3 regions of the Variovorax sp. YR752 genome follow, and region 3 is predicted to be linked to each of the others. Evidence: predicted binding sites of a transcription regulator. Region 3 holds the regulator's gene; each other region holds the start of a gene.

Region 1 (3,209 bases), on a different contig from region 3:
CTCACCAGGGCCAGCGCCCACAGCAGGCCCAGCATCACGCCGGCCAGCGCCAGCAACTTGCCGATGATCGGAAATCTCATGGCTGCTCCCTTGCCTCCTGTTCGAGAAGCAGCGGACTCTGGCGGGCTTCGGTGAACCCGGTGAGCGGTGCGTGAACTTCGTGTGAAGTGCCATGGCCTCGCGCGACTACACTGCCCCACGCCAGGCGCCGGCCCCCGAGCCCGCCCGCCCCCATCGTCGTGTCCTGCGCGAACGCCGCGCCGCATGCCGCCCTGCCACTCGGCCACGCCCTCGTCACAGCGGCATGGCCGGCTCTCCGCAAGGCCGCCGCATGCCGGGATACCAGACCCGCGAGGAGCGCGTCGACATCGTCGGCGCGGACAGCCTGCTCATCCGCTCGCTGCTCGACCGCCAGCAGTTCGCCGACCCGCACGGCCATGCCGCGGACGTCGGCATCTCCAGCGCCGCCTGGCCGCTGTTCGGCTGCCTGTGGCCGGCGGCGCTGCATCTGGCGGCGCAGATGGCCCGCCGGCCGCTGGTCGCGCAGGAGCGCATCCTCGAGGTCGGCTGCGGGCTGGCGCTGGCGAGCCTGGTGGCGCACCGCCGCGGCGCCGACGTGACCGCCTCCGATTGCCATCCGCTGGCCGCCGGCTTCCTGCTCGAGAACGTCCGCCTCAACGGCCTGCCGCCGCTGACCTATCGGCATGGCGACTGGGCGGCCGCACCGCTGGGCCCGCCGGTGCAGGGCGAGGCGATCGTCGAAGGCCGCTTCGACCTGATCATCGGCAGCGACGTGCTCTACGAGCGCGACGATCTCGGCCAGCTCGCGGCCTTCGTCGAGCGCCATGCACAGCCCGCCGCCGAGGTGCTGATCGTCGATCCGAACCGTGGCAACCGCGCGGCCTTTCATCGGCGCATGGCGACCGCGGGCTTCGTGATGACCGAGTCGCTGCTTGGTGCCGGTGCCTCGCGTGCCCGGCTGCTGAGCTACCGGCGCTGAACTACCGCAGCCACGGCATGCGGATGCCGTGCTGCCCGCAGAAGCGCAGCGTGACCTCGCGCAGCGGCGCATCGAGCCGCTGCCAGACCGGCCCGGCGATGTGCTCGGGCACGCCGCCAAAATGCGCTTCGGCGATGGCGCCGGCGATGCAGGCCAGCGTGTCCGAGTCGCCGCCGATCGAGATGGCGTTGCGCAGCGCGTCTTCGCAGTCCTCGGCCTCGAGGAAGGCGCGAACCGCGTGCGGCACCGTGCCCGCGCAGGACAGGTCGAAGGCGTAGCCGGGGCGCACGAGGTCCAGCGGTACCGAGAGGTCGTAGCCGAAGTTTGATTCGACGTAGAAGCGGATCTCGCCTTTCGTCGCGCCCTGGCGTGCCAGGAACACCGCAGCGGCCACGGCCTGCGCGCCCTTCACGCCATCCGGATGGTCGTGCGTGACGACCGTGAAACGCTCGGCCGCGGCGAGCACCTCGTCCAGCGTGTCGAAGGCCCAGGCCACCGGGCTGATGCGCATGGCGGCGCCGTTGCTCGAACTGCGCGGTGCGGGTGCGTCGTCGCCGCCATCGATCCAGGCGCGGAAGGTCGGGCCGAAGCCGGCACCCGGATAGAGCCCGTGCAGCTCGCGCATCGCCCGGCCCGGCGCCTCGCCGCTGAGCAGCGCGCGGGCCACCGCCACCGTCAGCACGGTGTCGTCGGTGACGCGGCTGGCCGCATCGAACAGCGGGAAGCTCTTGGACTTGACGTTGTTCCGCTCGAACACGGAACCGATCACGTCGCCGGCGATGGCACCGAACATGGTGCCGATGATAGGCCGCACGGCTGTCCGGTTTGTCGCAAAGAACACAGCACCACCGCGCGGGGCGAACGCGCTAAGTCCCTGATTCACAAGGGTTTGGGGATTGGCACGGCTCTCGCAATGGAGGCTGCGCCACCACCCTAGCGACGAAGGCCCGCGCCATGAGCAACACAGCGTTCGTATCGATAGTCGATCTCAAGCGCGGCCGCCAGGCTCTGAGCCCGGTCGCCCAGATCCTCGAGACCGCGGCCTCGGGCGGATGCTCGACCAGCGGCGGCGAAGGCAAGGCGAGCTGCGGATCCTCTGGCGGGCCCGACGACATGCCGGCGGAGATCTGGGAGAAGGTCAAGAACCACCCCTGCTACTCCGAAGAGGCGCATCACCACTACGCGCGCATGCACGTGGCCGTCGCGCCGGCCTGCAACATCCAGTGCAACTACTGCAATCGCAAGTACGACTGCAGCAACGAATCGCGCCCCGGCGTGGTCAGCCAGAAGCTCACGCCCGACCAGGCGGTGAAGAAGGTCGTCGCGGTGGCCAGCGAGATCCCGCAGATGACGGTGCTGGGCATCGCCGGCCCGGGTGATGCGCTGGCCAATCCGAAGAAGACCTTCGACACCTTCCGCATGCTGCAGGAGCAGGCACCGGACATCAAGCTGTGCCTGTCGACCAACGGCCTGGCGCTGCCGCAGATGGTCGACGAGATCTGCAAGTACAACATCGACCACGTCACCATCACCATCAACATGGTGGACCCGGCGGTGGGCGAGAAGATCTACCCGTGGATCTTCTGGGAGCACCGCCGCGTGACCGGCCGCGAGGCCGCCGAGATCCTGCACCGCCAGCAGATGCTCGGGCTGGAGATGCTCACTGCGCGCGGCGTGCTCACCAAGATCAACTCGGTGCTGATCCCGGGCATCAACGACGAGCACCTCTACGAGGTCAACCGCGAGGTGAAGAAGCGCGGTGCCTTCCTGCACAACATCATGCCGCTGATCAGCGAGGCCGAGCACGGCACGGTGTTCGGGCTGACCGGCCAGCGCGGGCCCACGGCGCAGGAGCTGAAGGCGGTGCAGGACGCCTGCATGGGCGGCGCGAACCTGATGCGCCATTGCCGGCAATGCCGCGCCGATGCGGTCGGCCTGCTCGGCGAGGACCGCAGCGACGAGTTCACGCTCGACAAGATCGACCAGATGGACGTGGTCTACGACCTCGACAAGCGCCGCGCCTATCAGGAGCGCGTCGAGGCGGAGCGGCAGGCGCAGCACGAGGCGAAGCTCGCGGCGCTCGATGCGGCCAGCGCCGACGACGGTGTCGATGCCGACATGAAGGTGCTGGTGGCCGTCGCCACCGAAGGCCACGGCAAGGTTAACCAGCACTTCGGCCATGCGACCGAGTTCCAGATCTTCGAGGTGA
Region 2 (3,209 bases), on a different contig from region 3:
AACAACGACGGAGAAGTTCCAGAAAAAAGGGACGGCCGCGGCCGTCCCTTCATCCCTGCGTGAAAAGATCACAGGGCGTAGTACATGTCGAACTCGACCGGGTGGGTGGTCATGCGGAAGCGGGTCACTTCCTGCATCTTCAGCTCGATGTAGGCGTCGATGTACGAGTCGGTGAACACGCCGCCCTTGGTCAGGAAGGCGCGGTCCTTGTCGAGGTAGTCGAGCGCCTGGTCCAGGCTGTGGCAGACGGTCGGGATCTTCGCGTCCTCTTCCGGCGGCAGGTGGTAGAGGTCCTTCGTGGCAGCCTCGCCCGGATGGATCTTGTTCTCCACGCCGTCCAGGCCGGCCATCAGCAGCGCGCTGAAGGCCAGGTACGGGTTGGCGGAAGGATCCGGGAAGCGCGCCTCGATGCGGCGGCCCTTCGGGTTCGGCACGTACGGGATGCGGATCGAGGCCGAGCGGTTCTTCGCCGAGTAGGCCAGCTTGACCGGCGCCTCGAAGCCCGGGACGAGGCGCTTGTAGCTGTTGGTGCCGGGGTTGGTGATCGCGTTGAGCGCACGGGCGTGCTTGATGATGCCGCCGATGTAGTACAGCGCGAACTCGCTCAGGCCGGCATAGCCGTCGCCGGCGAACAGGTTCTTGCCGTCCTTCCAGACCGACTGGTGCACGTGCATGCCCGAGCCGTTGTCGCCGACGATCGGCTTGGGCATGAAGGTCGCGGTCTTGCCGTAGGCGGCGGCGACGTTCGCGATGACGTACTTCTGCAGTTGCAGCCAGTCGGCGCGCTGCACCAGCGTGCTGAACTTGGTGCCGATCTCCATCTGGCCGGCGTTGGCCACCTCGTGGTGGTGCACCTCGACCGGGATGCCCAGCGATTCGAGGATCAGGCACATCTCCGAACGCAGATCCTGGCCGGCGTCGATCGGAGGCACCGGGAAGTAGCCGCCCTTGACCGACGGGCGGTAGCCGCTGTTGCCGTGCTCGTAGTCCTTGCCGGTGTTCCAGGCCGCTTCCTCGGCTTCGATCTTGACGAAGCAGCCGGACATGTCGACGTTCCAGCGCACGTTGTCGAAGACGAAGAACTCGGGCTCCGGGCCGAAGTAGGCCGCGTCACCCAGGCCGCTGGCCTTCATGTAGGCCTCGGCCCGGCGGGCCAGCGAGCGCGGGTCGCGCTCATAGGGCTTGTGGTCGGTCGGATCGATGACGTCGCAGGTCAGGATCAGCGTCGGTTCTTCGAAGAACGGGTCGATGTTGGCAGTATTCGGGTCGGGCATGAGCGTCATGTCCGAGGCCTCGATGCCCTTCCAGCCGGCGATCGAGGAACCGTCGAAGGCGTGACCCGAGGTGAACTTGTCTTCGTCGAAGGCGGAGACAGGCACGGACACGTGCTGCTCCTTGCCGCGGGTGTCGGTGAAGCGGAAGTCGACGAACTTGACCTCGTTCTCCTTCACCATCTTCATCACGTCGGCGACGGTCTTGGCCATCAAAGATCTCCTGGCTGGATGCGTGTGGATTGGTTGGATGTGCGGGCGGTTACCCTGCGGACGGAGCCCGGGGGCCCGAAAAGCGCACAGGAATGTAGCAGAAGGCATGCCAACAACTGCGCACCTGCGGAGGCCGGCGCCTCTACTCCCGGGAGCGCCTCAGCGAGCGGCGCACCACCGGCGCGCACGCTTGCGCACCACTTTGGTTCTTCCTGTCGGGGCGTCAACGCACCAGTTCGGGGCCGAGCTGCGCGCCGTGCTCGTGCAGGCCGTGCAGCAACTCGGCATACGCGGCATTCATGTGGGCCGCCTCGCCCTTGACGCCCAACTCGATGTGCCGGCCCCATTGCGGGTGGTCCACGCTCGGCAGGCTGAACACCTTGATGCCGGGAAAGCGCGCCTCGACGGCCTCCATCAGCGGCGTCAGCGTCGCCTCCATCGCGCCGAAGACGATCACCGACTTCTCGCGCACGTCGACCCGGCGGTGCTGCTTCGCGCAGTGGGTGTCGAGCACCCATTCGATCATCGGCCAGGCCATCACCGGAAAGCCGGGCACGAAGAACACGCCGCCCTCGCCATCGGTCGCGTGCAGGCTGAAGCCGGCGATCTTGTTGTACGGATTCGGGATGATGCGCGCGCCCTCGGGAAACACGCCCATGTTCAGACGATGAACGTTGTCGGGGCGGTCGGGCTCGTAGGGCACGCCCTGCTCTCGCGCGATGTCCTGCATGCGCTCGCGGATCAGCGCCTCGGCCTGCGGGTGCAGGGCGAGCGGCCGGCCGAGTGCGTGGCCAGCGCACTGGCGCGTGTGGTCGTCCGGCGTGGCACCGATGCCGCCGCAGGAGAACACCACGTCACCACGCTCGGCGTCGGCGAAGGCGTCGCGCAGGTCGGCGGTGATGCGTTCGGGATCGTCGCCCACGTAGCGCGCCCAGGCCAGCGACAGTCCGCGTGCATTGAGCAGGTCGATCACCTTGGGCAGGTGCTTGTCGGCGCGCTTTCCGGAGAGGATCTCGTCGCCGATGATGATCAGGCCGAAGTTCATGGCGGGGGCAGCATCTCGAGGGTGGGGAATGGCGGCGGTGCCGGGGGTGCCGCCGGCGGCGGCTCGCGCTCGGCTCGCAGCGCCTCCAGCGCCGCCAGCGCGTAGTGCGCGAACCACAGCGCGGCGAAGGCGAACACCAGTGTGTAGATCCAGATCGCTGCCGGCACCAGCACCGGCGCGAGTGCGACCACCATCACGCCCGAGGCCCAGATGAGCCCCGGCGCCGCACCGAGGTAGCCGGCCATCACGCCCATCGCCAGCAGCGTCGGCCGGTGGCGGCGCACGACTTCCAGCCGCTCCTCGCGGCTGGCATGCTCGGCCAGCACGTCGTAGCTCAGCACGCGGTAGGTCAGCCAGCCCCAGATCAGTGGCGGCAGCACCAGCACCAGCGGCGGCACCAGCCACAGCGGCACCGAGATCACCAGCGCCAGCAGTGCGATCAAGGTCGCCAGCAGGGCGACCAGCACGCCGGTCCACATCGAGCCGCCGCGGCGCCGCTCCAGCGTGGCGAAGCGACGCTCTGCCACGAGGTGCAGCATCGACGGCGTCATCAGCACCGACACCGCCAGCAGCGCGACGATCACGATCACCGGCGTGGCCAGGAAGACCACGATCAGCGGCGCCAGCGCCGACTTCAGCCCGGCCAGGCCGAAACGCTCCAGCCAGGTGAACAACGAGGT
Region 3 (3,209 bases):
CGTGCGGGCTGTTCCAGTACTGGTCGAACAGCACGCCCAGGCGCGGGATCAATGCGCCCGTGACGAAGGTGTCGAGATCGATGAAGTTCTGGCCCGAGGTGCGGCGGAAGTACTGGTTGCCGATGTTGCGCCCGCCCGCCACCGCCATCGCGCCGTCGGCGATGAAGAGCTTGTTGTGCATGCGGCGATTGACGCGGCTGAAATCGAACAGCGAAGCGGTGAAGCGCCTGAGCAGGCTGCCGCGCCCGGCCGGGAACGGATTGAACAGGCGCAGCTCGACGTTCGGCGTGGCAGCCAGGCCGAGCAGCAGCTCGTCTTCGCCGGACGTGTACAGGTCGTCCATCAGCAGGCGCACGCGCACGCCGCGCTGGGCCGCGTCGCGCAGGGTGCGCAGCAGGTAGCGGCCGGTCTCGTCGTTCTCGATCTGGTAGTACTGCACGTCGAGCGTGCGCTGCGCGCGGCGCGCGAGCTGCAGCCGCGTGTCGAAGGCGAAGTCGCCGCCGGGCATGAGGCGAAAGCCGCTGAGGTCGGGGTCGGGCTGCGAGGCCAGCGCGATCTTGCCGAGCGCAGTGTCGGCCGAGACGGCGATGGCCTGGGTGGGCGCGCGCGGCGCTTCGTCGGGCAGCGTGGCGCAGCCGGTGAACAGCAACACGGTTGCGATGACGACAACCCAATGCCCACAGCGCGACAGCAGGCGATGGGTCATCGTGGGCTTTCTACAGGGCCTTGCGCAGGTTGGCGGGCGCGATGCGCAGCGCCTCGCGGTACTTGGCCACGGTGCGGCGCGCGCACTCGATGCCCTGCTCCTTCAGCATCTCGGAAATCTGGCTGTCCGACAGCGGCTTCTTGATGCTCTCGGAACTCACGAACTGCTTGATGAGCGCGCGCACCGCAGTGCTCGACGCGTTGCCGCCGGTCTCGGTGCCCAGCGCCGAGCCGAAGAAGTACTTGAGCTCGACCGTGCCAAAGGGCGTCGACATGTACTTGGCCGTGGTCACGCGCGAGATGGTCGATTCGTGCAGGCCCAGTTCGTCGGCAATCTCGCGCAGCACCAGTGGGCGCATGGCCAGCTCGCCGTGCACGAAGTAGCTCTTCTGCCGCTCGACGATGGCGTTGCTCACGCGCAGGATGGTGTCGAAGCGCTGCTGGATGTTCTTGATGAACCAGCGCGCCTCCTGCAGCCGCTGCGACAGCGCCTGGCTGCCCTCGCCCTTGTGCGCCTTGAGCGCGCCGGCGTAGATGTCGTGCACGCGCAGGCGCGGCATGACCTCGGGGTTCAGCATGACGCGGAACTTGATGTTGGTGCCGCGGCCCGTCTTGGTGACGATCACGTCGGGCACGACGATGTTGCGCTCGACGTCCACGAAGCGGCGGCCCGGCTTGGGCTCCAGGCGCGCAATGATCTGCAGCGCCGAGCGCACCAGCTCTTCGTTGGTGCGCGTGAGCGTGGCCAGGCGCTTGAAGTCGCGCCGCGCGAGCAGCTCCATCGGCTGCTTGCAGATCGCGATGGCGGTCTTGCGGATGAGCGCTTCGGCCTCGGTCTCGTCTTCGTTCGCGAGCGCCTTCAGCTGGATGCTCAGGCATTCGCCGAGGTCGCGCGCGCCGACGCCGACGGGCTCCAGGCTCTGCAGCAGGCCGAGCGCCACCTGGAAGTGGTGCACCAGGTCGTCGAACTGGTCGTTGTCGTCGCCTGCCAGGCCCGAGGCCAATGCGGGCAGCGAGTCTTCGAGGTAGCCGTCGTCGTTGAGCGATTCGATCAGGAAGCGCAGCGCGGCGCAGTCGTTTTCGTTGAGCCGCAGGGTCAGCGCCTGGCGGTGCAGGAACGACTGCAGCGACTCCTGGCTGCGCGCAAGTTCGGTGGCGTCGGCACGTTCGTCGTCGCCGAGGTTGTTCTGGCGTGCGGGCGCATCGCTGCCCCACTCGCTGTCGTCGGGCGCCATCTCGACGGTGCCGTCGCCTTCCCAGTCGGGCTCGCGCTCGGTGATCTCGGCGGCGGGGCCGTCGGAGTCGGGGGTCGAGGTGGTTTCGCTCGAAGTGGTCGTCGCGCTGGAGGCCGGCACCGGGGCGAAATCGCCCTCGCCGGTGTCACCGCCATCGTCGCGCGGCACGGGCGTGTCGACAGCATCGAGCCCGAACTCCTCGCGCGCGGCTTCTTCCGCGGTGCGTTCGAGGAACGGGTTCTCGTCCAGCATCTGCTCCACCTCCTGGCTCAGTTCGAGCGTGGAAAGTTGGAGCAGGCGAATGGACTGCTGCAGCTGCGGCGTGAGCGCCAGATGCTGCGAGACGCGAAGGGACAGCCCTTGCTTCATGAGGACGCGCCCCTCCCTTACATGCGGAAGTGCTCGCCCAGGTACACCCTGCGTACCTCGGCGTTGTCGACGATCTCCGAGGGTGTGCCTTGTGCCAGCACGTGCCCGTCGCTGATGATGAACGCGTGATCGCAGATGCCCAGCGTTTCACGCACGTTGTGGTCGGTGATGAGCACGCCGATGCCGCGCTCTTTCAGGAAACTGATGATCCGCTGGATCTCGATCACGGCAATCGGGTCGATGCCGGCGAAGGGCTCGTCCAGCAGGATGAAGCGCGGCTGCGTGGCCAGCGCGCGTGCGATCTCGACGCGGCGGCGCTCGCCGCCCGACAGCGCGAGCGCAGGCGAATCGCGCAGGTGGTCCACGCGCAGGTCGGACAGCAGGTCGGCCAGTCGCTCTTCGGTGGCCTGCTTCGACAACGGCACCATGCGGCCGTTGGCGTCGGGCTCGCGCTGCAGCTCGAGCACGGCACGCACGTTTTCCTCGACCGTGAGCTTGCGGAAGATCGAGGCTTCCTGCGGCAGGTAGCTCAGGCCCATGCGCGCGCGGCGGTGAATGGGCATGTGGGCGATGGGCTCGCCGTCGATGGTGATCTCACCAGCGTCGGCGCGCACCAGCCCGACGATCATGTAGAACGAGGTGGTCTTGCCCGCGCCGTTGGGGCCGAGCAGTCCGACGACTTCGCCCTTCTGCACATCGAGCGAGACGTCTTTCACGACCGTGCGGCTGCCGTAGCTCTTCTTGAGGCCGCGCGCCACGAGGCGGCTGCCGGGGACGCCGTCGGCGGTCGTCTGGGTTCCTGCGGTTTCGATCACTTGCGCCCTTCCCCTTCGGGGCTGCCGCCCAGCGTGGTGCTCGGGCGCAGCCCCGCGCCAGGCGCGGGGGTGGGTGCCAGAGCCG

What was found. Region 3 encodes sigma-54, which starts transcription at its own class of promoters, with help from an activator protein. Its sites were predicted from a motif close to TGGCANGNAANCTGCTTT; they were not measured.
Region 1: the regulator sigma-54 is predicted to act here: its motif matches at 1,898-1,915, upstream of nifB (nitrogenase cofactor biosynthesis protein NifB).
Region 2: the regulator sigma-54 is predicted to act here: its motif matches at 1,579-1,596, upstream of glnA (type I glutamate--ammonia ligase).

What each region holds. Positions count from the first base shown of each region.
Region 1 covers NZ_CALRZC010000037.1:16,969-20,177, forward strand. Annotated here, with positions in the region: gene creD (cell envelope integrity protein CreD) at 1-80, opposite strand, end outside; gene AAG801_RS11560 (methyltransferase domain-containing protein) at 332-1,000, shown strand; gene AAG801_RS11565 (ADP-ribosylglycohydrolase family protein) at 1,002-1,793, opposite strand; gene nifB (nitrogenase cofactor biosynthesis protein NifB) at 1,955-3,209, shown strand, end outside.
Region 2 covers NZ_CALRZC010000115.1:2,864-6,072, forward strand. Annotated here, with positions in the region: gene glnA (type I glutamate--ammonia ligase) at 69-1,484, opposite strand; gene AAG801_RS23935 (molybdopterin-binding protein) at 1,708-2,529, opposite strand; gene AAG801_RS23940 (EI24 domain-containing protein) at 2,526-3,209, opposite strand, start outside.
Region 3 covers NZ_CALRZC010000070.1:31,417-34,625, forward strand. Annotated here, with positions in the region: gene AAG801_RS17995 (phospholipase D family protein) at 1-706, opposite strand, end outside; gene rpoN (RNA polymerase factor sigma-54) at 717-2,309, opposite strand; gene lptB (LPS export ABC transporter ATP-binding protein) at 2,327-3,124, opposite strand; gene lptA (lipopolysaccharide transport periplasmic protein LptA) at 3,121-3,209, opposite strand, start outside.